One region of the Niveispirillum sp. CC-CTL257 genome, then DNA from elsewhere that is predicted to be linked to it. Evidence: predicted binding sites of a transcription regulator. Region 1 holds the regulator's gene; each other region holds the start of a gene.
The links. Region 1 encodes PhoB, which activates phosphate uptake and scavenging genes when phosphate is short. Its sites were predicted from a motif close to TNTCATAAAACTGTCA; they were not measured.

Region 1 (4,212 bases):
CCCCGAAAGCCGGACGGCCAAGGTGCTGGCGCGCATCGCGGCCACCCGCGACCTGATCGCGCTGGGCGTGGACACGCCGTCACATCGGGATGCCGCCGTCGATCTGGCCCGCGCCTTCGGGATCGGCGTGATCGATGAGGAGCCGCAGGCCGCCTTCTCCTATGACGGCCAAGCCATCCGCACCCGGTCAGAAGCCTACGTCCTGATCCATGAGGTGGCGCACTGGCTGGTCGCCCCGCCCGCGCGCCGGTCCCTGATCGATTTCGGTCTGGGGGCCGGTCCCGAATCCGGCCGCGTGGAGGAGGCGAATAGCGCCATCGCGGTGGGCAAGGAAGAGCAGATCCGGGAGGAGGCCCTGGCATCGCTCCTGGGCATCCTGTGGGAGGTGGAACTGAGCCAGCCCGCCATCCTTGCCTTCCTGGAACAGAACTGGCTGGAGGGTTGGGAACGGCCATCCTGTGCCGAGAATCTGGCCGACAATGTCGAAGCCCTTTTCCAGGCGGGATTGATCAGTGCGGATGGGCGGCCAATTCCGCCGGAATCGTGCGTGGATCGCGCCCGCGCCGCAGCTTGATTTCGTTATTTCACACCCCCTTGCGGGTGGTTTGAGGATGCGGTTCCCTGAAGGCAAAACCATTTGCCCCAGGGGGAAACATGTCCGGCGCACCCGCCATCCTGTCCATGATCGGCAACACCCCGATCGTCCGCGTCACCCGTTTCGATACCGGTCCGTGCGAGCTGTATCTGAAGCTGGAAAACCAGAATCCCGGCGGCTCCATCAAGGACCGTATCGCGCTGAAGATGATCGAGGCGGCGGAGGCAGAGGGCAAGCTGGCCCCCGGCGGTACCGTTATCGAGGCGACGGCCGGCAATACCGGCCTGGGTCTGGCCCTGGTCTGCGCCGCCAAGGGTTACCGCCTGATCCTGGTCATCCCGGACAAGATGGCCACCGAGAAGATCAACAATCTGCGTGCCCTGGGCGCTCAAATCCACATCACGCGGTCGGATGTGGGCAAGGGTCACCCCGCCTATTACCAGGATATTGCCGAGCGCCTGTCGAATGAAATCCCCGGCAGCTTCTATGTGAACCAGTTCGCCAATCCGGCCAATCCCCGCGCGCACGAGGAATGGACCGGCCCGGAAATGCTGCGCCAGATGGATGGCGATATCGACGCGGTGGTGGCCGGCATCGGCTCTGGCGGCACCTTCACGGGCCTGGGTGCCTTCTTCGCGAAGGCCAGCCCCAAGACCGCCATGGTCATCGCCGACCCGGTTGGCTCCATCATCGCTGACCTTGTGAACAAGGGCACGCATGACGAGCCGGGTTCCTGGGTCGTTGAAGGCGTGGGCGAGGATTTCGTACCCCCCATCTGCGACCTCCAGTACGCCAAGGCCGCCTATTATGTCAGCGACACCGAAAGCCTGACTGCCGCACGCGATCTGCTGCGGCTGGAGGGCATCCTGGCCGGGTCCTCATCGGGCACGCTGTTCGCGGCGGCGCTGAAATATTGCCGGGCACAGACGACGCCCAAGAAGGTCATCACCTTCGTCTGCGACACGGGCAACAAGTACCTGTCGAAGATGTTCAATGACGCCTGGATGGAAGATCACGGCTTCACCCCGCGTGAACGCCACAATGACCTGCGCGACCTGATGACCCGCCGTTTCGACAAGGGCCAAGTGGTCACCGTGGGGCCGGAGGATACGCTGCTGACCGCCTACAAGCGGATGCGCATCTCCGACGTGTCACAGTTGCCCGTCATGGAGGGCGAGCGGGTAATCGGCATCCTGGATGAAAGCGACCTGCTGCTGCATGTCGAAAAGGACCCGGCCCGCTTCCGCGACAAGGTCTATACCGCCATGGTCAACCGGCTGGAAACCCTGCCCGTGACCGCGACCATGGCCGACCTGCGCGCCCTGTTCAACCGCAACATGGTGGCCATCATCATGGATGGCCCCGTGTTCCTGGGCCTGTTGACCCGCACCGACGTGCTGAACCATCTGCGCCGGCAGTTGGGGTGAAAGCGGGGTCGCTCCCATACCAGAAGGGCCGCCCTATCAGGCGGCCCTTTTCACATCACATCGTCGTCTTGTTATCCAACGCATAGCCCGCCGAGCGGACGGTGCGGATCACATCCTGTTCTTCCGTCTCGTTCAGGGCCTTGCGCAGACGGCGGATGTGGACGTCAACGGTGCGCAGCTCGACATAGACATCGTGGCCCCAGACGATATCCAGCAGCTGCTCGCGGGAGAAAACGCGCCCTGGATGCTGCATGAAATGGCGCAGCAGGGCGAATTCTTTCGGCCCTAGATGGATATCGCGACCGCCCCGGCGCACCCGGTGGGCCGCCAAATCCATGGAGATGTCGGAGAAGCGCAGCAATTCTTCGGCCAGACCCGGCGAGGCGCGGCGCAGGACAGCGCGGATGCGGGCCACCAGTTCGGTGGGGCTGAACGGCTTGGACAGGTAATCATCCGCCCCGCTGTTCAGTCCACGGACCTTGTCCGCCTCTTCCCCGCGCGCCGTCAGCATGATGACGGGCGTCTCGCGGGTCTTGGGATTGCGGCGCAACTGGCGGCAGACCTCCAGCCCGCTCATCAGCGGCAGCATCCAGTCCAGCAGGATCAGATGCGGGCTGCGCTCATCGGCCAGCAGCAGGGCTTCTTCCCCGTCACCGGCGGTGATGACCCGGAACCCTTCGCGTTCCAGATTGTAGGACAGCAGCGTGACGAGATCGGCCTCGTCTTCAACAACCAGGATCAGCGGCTTCAAGGCGGCGTTCATCGGGGTCCCTTGGCGCTAGATGGGGTGACAGGGAGAGGCCGTTTCAGCCCTCGCTGTCCACCGGTTCAATGATGGTGAAGCTGGACTTGTCGCTCTTGGGCCGTTCCGCCGTCAGCGGCTGGCCCCGGACCAGGAAATGCACCGTCTCGGCGATGTTCGTCGCGTGGTCGCCGGCGCGTTCCAGGTTCTTGGCGATAAACAGAAGATGCGTGCAGGGCGTGATGTTGCGCGGATCTTCCATCATGTAGGTCAGGACCTCGCGGAACAGGCTGGTGTAGAGATCATCCAGCTCTTCATCCCGGTGCCAGGCGGCCACGGCCTTATCGACATCGCGGTCGATATAGGCATCCAGCACGTCCTTCAGCATTTCCTGCACCAGACGTCCCATGCGCGGGATGGTCCCGGCGGGGCGCATCACGGGAAGCTGCGCCAGGGCGATGGAGCGCTTGGCGATATTGGCGGCATAATCGCCCGTGCGTTCCAGATCGGCGGAGATTTTCAGCGCCGCCAGCACTTCGCGCAGATCCACACCGACCGGTGCGCGCAGCGCCAGCATGCGGATGGCGTCATGCTCGATCTGGCGCTCGAACTCGTCCAGGCGGGTATCGCCCTGCATAACCTTGGTGGCGCCCTCGACATCGCGGCGGCCCACGGCCTGCACAGCCGCTTCCACCTGCGCTTCCACCACGCCGCCCATCTGGGCGATCAGGTTGGACAGGCGCTGCAATTCCGCCTCAAAGGACTTGACGGTATGTTCGGTCGGCGACATGGACATGGGTCCTTGATCTGTGGGGCAGGTCGGCAATCACCCGTAGGTCAGGTCGAGCGCGAGCGAGCCCTGACAGCAAAGCTTTCAATCCTTGCCTGTCAGGGCGCAGCTTACGCCTCGACCTGACCTACAGCATGACGCATCAACCGTAACGGCCGGTGATGTAGCCCTGGGTGCGCTCGTCGCGCGGGTTGGTGAAGATTTCCTCGGTGTCACCCACCTCGACCAGATCACCCAGATGGAAGAAGGCCGTGCGTTGCGAAACGCGGGCGGCCTGCTGCATGTTGTGGGTGACGATGGCGATGGTGAAGCTCTCCCGCAGCTCGTCGATCAGCTCTTCGATATGCGCGGTGGCGATGGGGTCCAGGGCCGAGCAGGGCTCGTCCATCAAGATGACTTCCGGGCTGACGGCGACGGCGCGCGCGATGCACAGGCGCTGCTGCTGACCACCTGACAGGCCGGTGCCCGGCTCATGCAGGCGGTCCTTGACCTCGTTCCACAGGCCGGCGCGCTTCAGCGAGGTTTCGACGATGGCGTCGAACTCGTCCTTGCGGGTGGCAAGGCCATGCAGCTTCGGTCCGTAAGTCACATTCTCATAGATCGATTTCGGGAACGGGTTCGGCTTCTGGAACACCATGCCCACCCGGGCGCGCAGCTG
Region 2 (4,212 bases), on a different contig from region 1:
CTGCACCAATCCCGGCCTGATCCTGGCCGTGGACGGGCCAGACCTGGAGCGGTTCATCGCCGCCGCGTCCACCGCCCTGGCGAATGTCGCCCCCATCACCATGCTGACGCCCGGCATCTGTCAGGCCTACCGCACCGGTGTGGCCGCCCTGGCCGGCCATGAGAAGGTGACGACGGTGGCGCGCGTGGCCGAGGTTGGAGGCAACAAGGGTGCGGGTGCCCTGTTCGCCGTCACCGCTGCCGACTTCCTGTCCGACCACGCGCTGGGGGCGGAAGTGTTCGGCTCTTCCTCTGTCATCATCCGCTGCCCTGACCTGGGCGTGCTGAAGGATGTGCTGGAGCATCTGGAGGGCCAGTTGACGGCCACGGTGCATCTGGACGAGGGCGACCATGGCGTCGCCGCCACCCTGCTGCCGACCTTGGAGCGTCGGGCGGGTCGCATTCTGGCCAATGGCTGGCCCACGGGTGTCGAGGTCTGCCACGCCATGGTGCATGGCGGCCCGTTCCCGGCCACCAGCGACCCGCGCAGCACCTCGGTCGGGTCGCTGGCCATCGACCGCTTCCTGCGCCCCGTCTGCTATCAGGACATCCCCGATGCCCTGCTGCCGGCGGCGTTGAAGCGTGACAATCCGCTGGGCCTGAATCGCCGGGTGGATGGGGTCGTGCAGAAGGCCTGACGGCTACCGCCGGCGGTGGACCCGCACGGGGATCGGCACCAGCCGGGCCCCGTGCCCGCCGCCGGGACCATCCCGATAATCGCCGGTCCCTTGCAGCATCACGGCAAAGCCGATTTGCAGGGAACCGATGGTCAGTCCCGTCAGAAAGCAGAAGACGCCCAAGCCCAGCCAGCCCATCTGGGTGGCCATGGCCAGACTGCGCAGATGCAGCGCGTCGGTGGCGACAATGATGGCGGCAACAACCAGCCCCAGGGCAAAGCCCATGGCGGCGTGGCGCAGCATGAAACGGACCAGGGGCGGCATGATCGGCCCTCCGTTTGGGGTTGATGACACAAACATGTCACCAACACCGCAGGAGCCAATCGGACGCATGGCCGCAGCCCTAAAAGCCATGAATGAAAAAGGGGGCCTTCCGGCCCCCTTTTTGTTTGCCAATAGAGCGAAGCAGTCAGGCGTGCTTTTCCAGCGCCGCGACGCCCGGCAGTTCCTTGCCTTCCAGCCATTCCAGGAAGGCACCGCCCGCCGTGGAGACATAGGAGAAGCGGGACGCGACACCGGCATGTTCCAATGCAGCGACGGTATCACCACCGCCGGCCACCGACAGAAGCTTGCCCTGCGCCGTCAGGTTGGCGGCGATGGCGGCCACGGCGTTGGTGGCGCTGTCGAACGGCACCAGCTCAAACGCGCCGAACGGGCCGTTCCAGACCAGGGTCTTGGCGCCTTCCAGCTTGCGGCCCACCAGTTCGACCGTGGCGGGGCCGGCATCCAGCATCATTTCGCCATCGCGGATATCGGTGACGGCGGTGACGCGGTGATCGGCATTGGCCTTGAACTCCCGCGACATCAGGCCATCGACGGGCAGCACGATCTCGCACCCACCAGCGGCGGCCTTTTCCATGATGGCGCGGGCCTGATCGGCCATGTCCCGCTCACACAGGGAGGAGCCGACGGCCACGCCCTGCGCGAACAGGAAGGTGTTGGCCATGCCGCCGCCCAGCACCAGGATATCGACCTTCGACACCATGTTCAGCAGCAGGTCCAGCTTGGTGGAAATCTTGGCTCCGCCAACCACGGCGGCGACGGGACGCTCAGGTACTGCCAGAGCCTTGCCCAGCGCTTCCAGTTCCGCCTGCATCAGACGGCCCGCCGCACTGGGCAGCAGGTGGGCGATGCCTTCGGTGGAGGCGTGCGCACGGTGGGCCGACGAGAAGGCGTCGTTTACATAGATATCGCCCAGGGCCGCCAGACCCTTGGCCAGATCGGCATCGTTCTTTTCCTCACCCGCATGGAAGCGGGTGTTTTCCAGGATCAGCACGCCGCCGGCGGGTAGGGCGGCAATGGCGGACGACGCCTTCTCACCCACGCAATCCTCGGCAAAGGCGACCGGGGCGCCCAGCGCCTTTTCTACAGCAGGCACCACCTGACGCAGGCTGTTCTTCGTGTCGGGGCCATTCTTGGGGCGGCCGAAATGCGACATGACGACAACCTTGGCACCCTTGGCCGCGATCTCCTTCAGCGTGGGGATCAGACGGTCGATGCGGGTCGTGTCGGTCACCTGCCCATCGGCGACAGGCACGTTCAGGTCGGCGCGGACAAGCACCGTCTTACCGGTGACATCGATGGTGTCGAGGGTCTGGAAGCGCATGTAGAAGGTCCCCGTCAGGATGCGTTGGGCATGAAATACCGGGCGGCAGGAAACACCATTGCGCGCGGCCTTTCAACACACAGGCAAGGCGGGGACATGTGCAAAAAAATCGGCTGCTGCGATAGACAGCGTTTCACGGAATTGTCATCGTCGGTTTGAAACGACCGGAATCCGGGGCGAATCAGCCCGCCGGCCGTGTTTTGCCATGTGTGTGGTGCGTCATGTCCGGGTTGGAGATTGAACTGAAACTGGCGGTGGCGCCATCCGATATGGACCGGCTGCGGGGGCTTGGCTGCCTCTCTGACACCATCGCCAAGCCGAAGGTCAAGTCGCTCGACAGCATTTACTTTGATACCGAGGACCGGCGGTTTTTGGCCAATGGCCTGTCGCTGCGCGTCCGCCGTGTTGGCCGCAAGCTGATCCAGACCCTGAAATCCGCACCCCAGGCGGGTGCCGGTGCCCTGGTGCGCGGTGAGTGGGAGGTGGAGGTGGCGCATCCGCGCCCCGACCTGTCGCTGCTGCCCGATGCCAGCGTGCTGGATGGTCTGGACGGTGTGGGCAATGACGATCTGGTGCCGGTGTTCGAGACCCGTATCCGCCGACAAATCCGCCACCTGTCGCCCCGCCCCGGCATCACTATTGAGGTGGCGCTGGATTACGGGGAGATTGTTGCCCCCGGCGGTCTGGCCCTACCCGTGCATGAACTGGAACTGGAACTGTCGGAAGGCACCGACACCGCCGCCCTGTATGATCTGGCCCGCGCCATTCATGCCGATGTGCCGGTACGGCTGGAGATGCAGACAAAATCGGCGCGCGGTTATGCCCTGTCATCGGGTGCCACGCCGGTCAGTGTGAAGGCGTCAAAGCTGACCCTGGACCCGGAAGCGACGGTGGAAGAGGCGCTGTCCGGCATCGTTCGCCACTGCCTGGGCCATCTGATGGCGAATGAGCCGGTGACGCGCCTGGGGCAGGACCCGGAGGGGGTGCATCAGATGCGCGTGGCCTTGCGCCGCCTGCGCTCCGCCCTGCAGATATTCCGGCCCTTCATTCCGGCCGATCAACTGGATGATCTGGGGCCTCGCGTGAAGGCGCTGGCCGACGCCCTGGGGTCGGCGCGGGAATGGGATGTGTTCCTGGGTGACCTGTTGCACCCCGTCGCCACGGCCCTGCCGGGCCATGCGGGTCTGGCAGAACTGGAGATGGCGGCGCGGGCGGCACGGGAACGCGGTTACGCGCTGGTCCGCAACACCCTGGCCGATCCGGCCCATACCGCCCTGCTGCTGGATTTGGCAGCCTGGGTCGATGGCCGGCAATGGCGCAACCAGCCGGTCAGCGAGCAATCGACCTTGCTGCTGTCCCCCGTCACGGAAATGGCGGGTGCTTTGCTGGGCAAGCGGCATAAACAGGCGCGCAAGCGGGGACGGGGCTTTGCCAAGCTGGCCGCGGCACCCCGGCATGAGCTGCGTATCTCCTTGAAAAAGCTGCGCTATGCGGCGGATTTCTTCCGTTCGCTCTATGAGGGCAAGGCCCTGCGCCGGTTCCTGGAAGAACTGTCCACCTTGCAGGACCATCTGGGCCATTTGCAGGATGTCGCCACGGTGGACAAGCTGGTGGCGGAATTGGAGCGGACAGGCGGCGAGACATTGCCGCCGGCCTGGCGGCTGGGGGCCGGTCTGGTCACGGGCTGGCACGCGCGCGGCCTGCATGATCTGGAAGAACATATCGTCGCGGACTGGCACCGGTTCGCGGATGCCAAGCCGTTCTGGCAGGATGCGGAAGGAGAGGCGGAGGATCGCTGATCCCCGTCCTTCGTTGCAGAGGAAATAACATGCGCACCATCCTGGTTTCCAACATCAAGGGCGGCGTCGGCAAAACCACCATTGCCACGCAT
Region 3 (4,212 bases), on a different contig from region 1:
GGTGACGACGATGAATTCCTGCTTCTCGTCGATGGGCTTGCCCTGGAACATCACATCCTTGATGCGGTGGGCCTTGTCATTGGCCAGCTTGCCGTCGCGGTCAAACCGTTCCGGCTGCGTCACATCAATCGTGTAGGTAACGCCGTCAATAATGTCGAACACATAGGACGGGACCTTCACATTGACCAGCGGCTGCTGGACATTGCTTTTGACATCGATGACCGACAGGGCGCGCGACGCCATCTCCAGCCAATCCTTGACCTGGGCACCGGTCAGCTTCACCGCCGCAATCTGGTTGGGATAGAGATAGAGGTCGGCGACATTGCGGATGGCGATCTCTCCCGCCGCGATGTCGGTATAGAATTTCGCCCCCGGACGCCCACCGGACTTGAACGGCGCCACCGCCGACAGGATGGGCAGCTTACCATTGTCGGTGCCGGCCAGGGCGCGGGCCACATAGGCGCGCTGCGCCTCCGCCACCAGTTCCACGCCGGCACTGTCGCCCAGGAAGCTGAAATAGGAATGGATACGGCCCGTGGTCTTGCCCACCGCGCGGCGGACATAGGCCAACGTGCCCTCATGGCTGGGTTCCAGCAGCGTCGCCACCTCCGGGTCGGGTTCGACATTCACGGTGCGGCCATCCTGGCGCTCCTGAATGGCGCGCACTTCACCCTTGCCGCCCAGCAGCTTCCAGCCCTTGCCCGCCGTTTCCAACTGGAAGGTGATGACGCCCAGATGGCTGCCATAATATCCGGCCATCACCACGGGCTTGCCATTGACGGTGCCCTGCTTCAGGTCGGATTTGGGCAGGCCCTCATATTCCTTGCTGGGGAAAACGCGGTGGCTGTGGCCCGACACCACGGCGTCTACGCCGTCGATCTCGGTCAGGTAATTGGCGGCATTCTCCTCCCCGCCCTCGCGGTTCAGGAAAGTCAGGCCGGAATGGGCGACGGCGATGATCACGTCGGCACCCTGCTTCTTCATCTCCGGCACATGCACCTTGGCCATGTCGATCATGTCGCGGGTGGTGACGCGGCCTTCCAGCTTGTCCTTGTCCCAGATCATGATCTGCGGCGGCAACAGGCCCAGAATGCCGACCTTGATCTTATGCTTGGCCCCCTTGGCGTCCACGACCGTGCGGTCCAGGATCGCATAGGGCTTGAACATCAGCTGATCGTTCTTGCCCCCGTCCACCTTGAAGACATTGCCCGACAGAACCGGGAACTGCGCGCCGCCATATATATTGTGCAGGACCTCCAGCCCGTAATTGAACTCATGGTTGCCCAGGATGGCGGCGTCATATTTCAGCAGGTTCATGGTCGCCATGGCGGGGTGCATGGGCTTGTCCTTGCCCACACCGCGCTCCCGCACCACCCAATCGCCCATGGGCGTGCCCTGGATCAGATCGCCATTATCCACCAGGATGGTGTTGGGGTTGGCCTGCCGCGCCGCCCGGATCAGGGGGGTGACCCGCACCAGGCCAACGCCCGCATCCGTATGGTCACCGTAATAATCGTAATCCTCCAAATACATATGCAGGTCCGTCGTCGACAGGACTTGCAGTTCGACCTTCTCCTGTGCGGCGGCGCTGGCGGCCATGGTCAGAAAAAAAGCGCCCGTTATCAGGGTGCGAAAGGGGAGGTTACGAATCACGGGATGCGCTCCATCGGGGTCTGTGACCGCCCGGCAGCAGGTGCATCGCAACAAACACGGCCTTGAAATGCAGGAAGCGCGGGTCTCGCCCCCCTGAACCGTCATGCTGCGCCGCAAAACTGTGGCGGTAATGATACGCTGGTTGAGATATAGCCGTTTAAGCCCCTGCAGGCATAGCTGCAGAGGTGCTTGTCATGGAACTGTAATTTATTCGTTACCTAAGCGTCACGGGCATCTGGTGTTGTCCGCGCGATCCGGTCCGGCTTATTGGGGGCTTTCGTATGACCATCGAGAATAAGAAGGCGGCGTCGATCCTGCGCCGTCACCTGTCTGCTTTGAATATCGGCACGGGCGCCCTGGCGCTGGCCGTTGCCTCTTCCTGGGCCATCCCGGCCATCGCGCAGGAAACCACCTCTTCCATGGTGGGTTTCATCACCAATGCCGATGGCTCGCCGGCTGCCGGCGCCACGGTTGAAATCGTGCATGCCCCGTCGGGCACCCGCTCCACCGCAACGACCAACGCAGAAGGCCGCTACAGCGCCGCTGGTCTGCGCGTCGGTGGCCCGTACAATGTGCGCATCGCCTCGCCCGGCAACCCGCCGCAGGTGATCGAAGGCCTGTTCATCAGCCTGGGTAAGGCCTTCACGCTGGATCTGGCCCTGCAGCAGGGCGACGTGATGCAGGAAATCGTTGTGACCGGCGATCGCCTGGTCGCAGCCGTGTCCGGCACCGGCCGTTCCTTCGGTGAAGAGCAGATCAAGAACTCGCCGACCGTGAACCGCGACATGAAGTCCACGCTGAAGCTGGACCCGCGCGTTTCGCTGGACGCCACCAACCTGGACGCCATCTCCATCGGCGGTGCCAACAACCGTTTCAACCAGCTGTCGGTTGACGGCGTGCGTCAGAACGACGATTTCGGTCTGAACAATAACGGCTACCCGACTCAGCGTTCGCCGATCTCGCTGGACGCGATCGAGCAGCTGGCCGTCGTGACCAACCCGTTCGACGTGGAATATACCGGCTTCCAGGGCGGTCTGGTGAACATCGTCACCAAGTCCGGCACCAATGACTTCCACGGTTCCGCCTTCTACTACTACACCGATGGCGACCTGACCGGCGATAAGAGCAAGAACAACAATTACACCTTCAGCTTCAAGGAAAAGACCTACGGCGGCACGCTGGGTGGTCCGATCATCCAGGACAAGCTGTTCTTCTTCGGCTCCTATGAAAAGCTGGACGCCGAAACGCCGCAGGAAACCGGTCCGTCCGACAGCTCCGCTGCCGTCAAGATTCCCGGCGTGACGCAGGCCGAATACAATCAGGTCATCGACATCGCCAAGCGCGTCTATAATTACGACGCGGGTGCCCTGGGTGCCAATCTGCCGGAGAAGGATGAAAAGATCCTGGCCCGCGTGGACTGGAACATCACCGAAGGTCACCGCGCCACCCTGTCCTTCCAGCGCACGAAGGGCAACCAGACCTCCGACACCGGCAACAGCGTGTCCAGCCGCACCATCGCGACCCTGGGTCACCTGTATGACCGTTCGGTCGATATGAAGCAGTATACCGGTCAGATTTACTCCGACTGGACTGACGAGTTCTCGACCGAATTGAAGTTCGGTCGCAAGGAAGTGACCACGGGTCAAAAGTCGCTGCGCGGCACCGACTTCGCACAGATGGATGTCCGCACCGCTGCTGGTGCCACCATCTTCGTGGGTCCGGACGAATTCCGTCACGCCAATGCGCTGACCAACGATCTGAACACCTACAAGGCCAAGGGTGAATATCTGCTGGGTGACCACACCTTCACCTTCGGTTACGAACGTGAAGAACTGGACATCTTCAACCTGTTCGTCCAGACCAGCCAGGGTCGCTATGCCTTCAACAGCATTGCCGACTTTGAGGCGCGCCGCGCCCAGAGCCTGACCTACATCAACTCCACGACCAACGACGCCAACAATGCGGCCGCCCGGTTCGGTTACAACACCAACTCGGCCTATCTGGAAGATCGTTGGGACGTCACCTCCGACCTGGAGCTGACTTACGGCCTGCGTTACGACTGGTGGACGTCCAAGGACAAGCCCGCCCGCAATCAGGTGTTCGCAACCCGCTACGGCTTCGACAATACCCAGACCCTGGACGGTCTGGACCTGTGGTCGCCCCGCGTAGGCTTCAAGTATGAAGTCAACGAGGACACGACCCTGTCGGGCGGTGCTGGCGTGTTTGGCGGCGGCACCCCGAACGTCTGGGTGTCGAACAGCTTCTCCAACACCGGCGTTCTGACGACGACGCAGACCGTTACCCGCAACGCCAACGGCACCTTTACGCTGAGCCCCAGCACGCCCACCTCCACCACGCTGGGCGCGGCGGTCCTGAACAATGTGAACGGCTTCGATCTGCCGGCCGAGCTGCTGTCGCGGCACACGGGTCTGGCTGGTCAGGGTGACGTGAACGCCATCGATCCGGGCTTCAAGATCCCGTCGGAATGGCAGTTCTCGCTGACTGTTGATCACCGTTTCGACATCGAAGGCTTCGGTGACGATTGGCGCCTGACCGCGA

Region 2: the regulator PhoB is predicted to act here: its motif matches at 2,453-2,468, upstream of ABC729_RS19445 (CYTH and CHAD domain-containing protein).
Region 3: the regulator PhoB is predicted to act here: its motif matches at 1,844-1,859, upstream of ABC729_RS23285 (bifunctional 2',3'-cyclic-nucleotide 2'-phosphodiesterase/3'-nucleotidase).

What each region holds. Positions count from the first base shown of each region.
Region 1 covers NZ_JCAJXE010000001.1:237,122-241,333, reverse strand. The annotation lists gene ABC729_RS01150 (elongation factor P hydroxylase) at 1-574, shown strand, start outside; gene ABC729_RS01145 (pyridoxal-phosphate dependent enzyme) at 655-2,022, shown strand; gene phoB (phosphate regulon transcriptional regulator PhoB) at 2,078-2,785, opposite strand; gene phoU (phosphate signaling complex protein PhoU) at 2,829-3,554, opposite strand; gene pstB (phosphate ABC transporter ATP-binding protein PstB) at 3,697-4,212, opposite strand, start outside.
Region 2 covers NZ_JCAJXE010000003.1:603,835-608,046, reverse strand. The annotation lists gene ABC729_RS19460 (aldehyde dehydrogenase (NADP(+))) at 1-676, shown strand, start outside; gene ABC729_RS19455 (hypothetical protein) at 680-979, opposite strand; gene ABC729_RS19450 (phosphoglycerate kinase) at 1,125-2,321, opposite strand; gene ABC729_RS19445 (CYTH and CHAD domain-containing protein) at 2,543-4,120, shown strand; gene ABC729_RS19440 (ParA family protein) at 4,150-4,212, shown strand, end outside.
Region 3 covers NZ_JCAJXE010000004.1:627,633-631,844, reverse strand. The annotation lists gene ABC729_RS23285 (bifunctional 2',3'-cyclic-nucleotide 2'-phosphodiesterase/3'-nucleotidase) at 1-1,653, opposite strand, end outside; gene ABC729_RS23280 (TonB-dependent receptor) at 1,935-4,212, shown strand, end outside.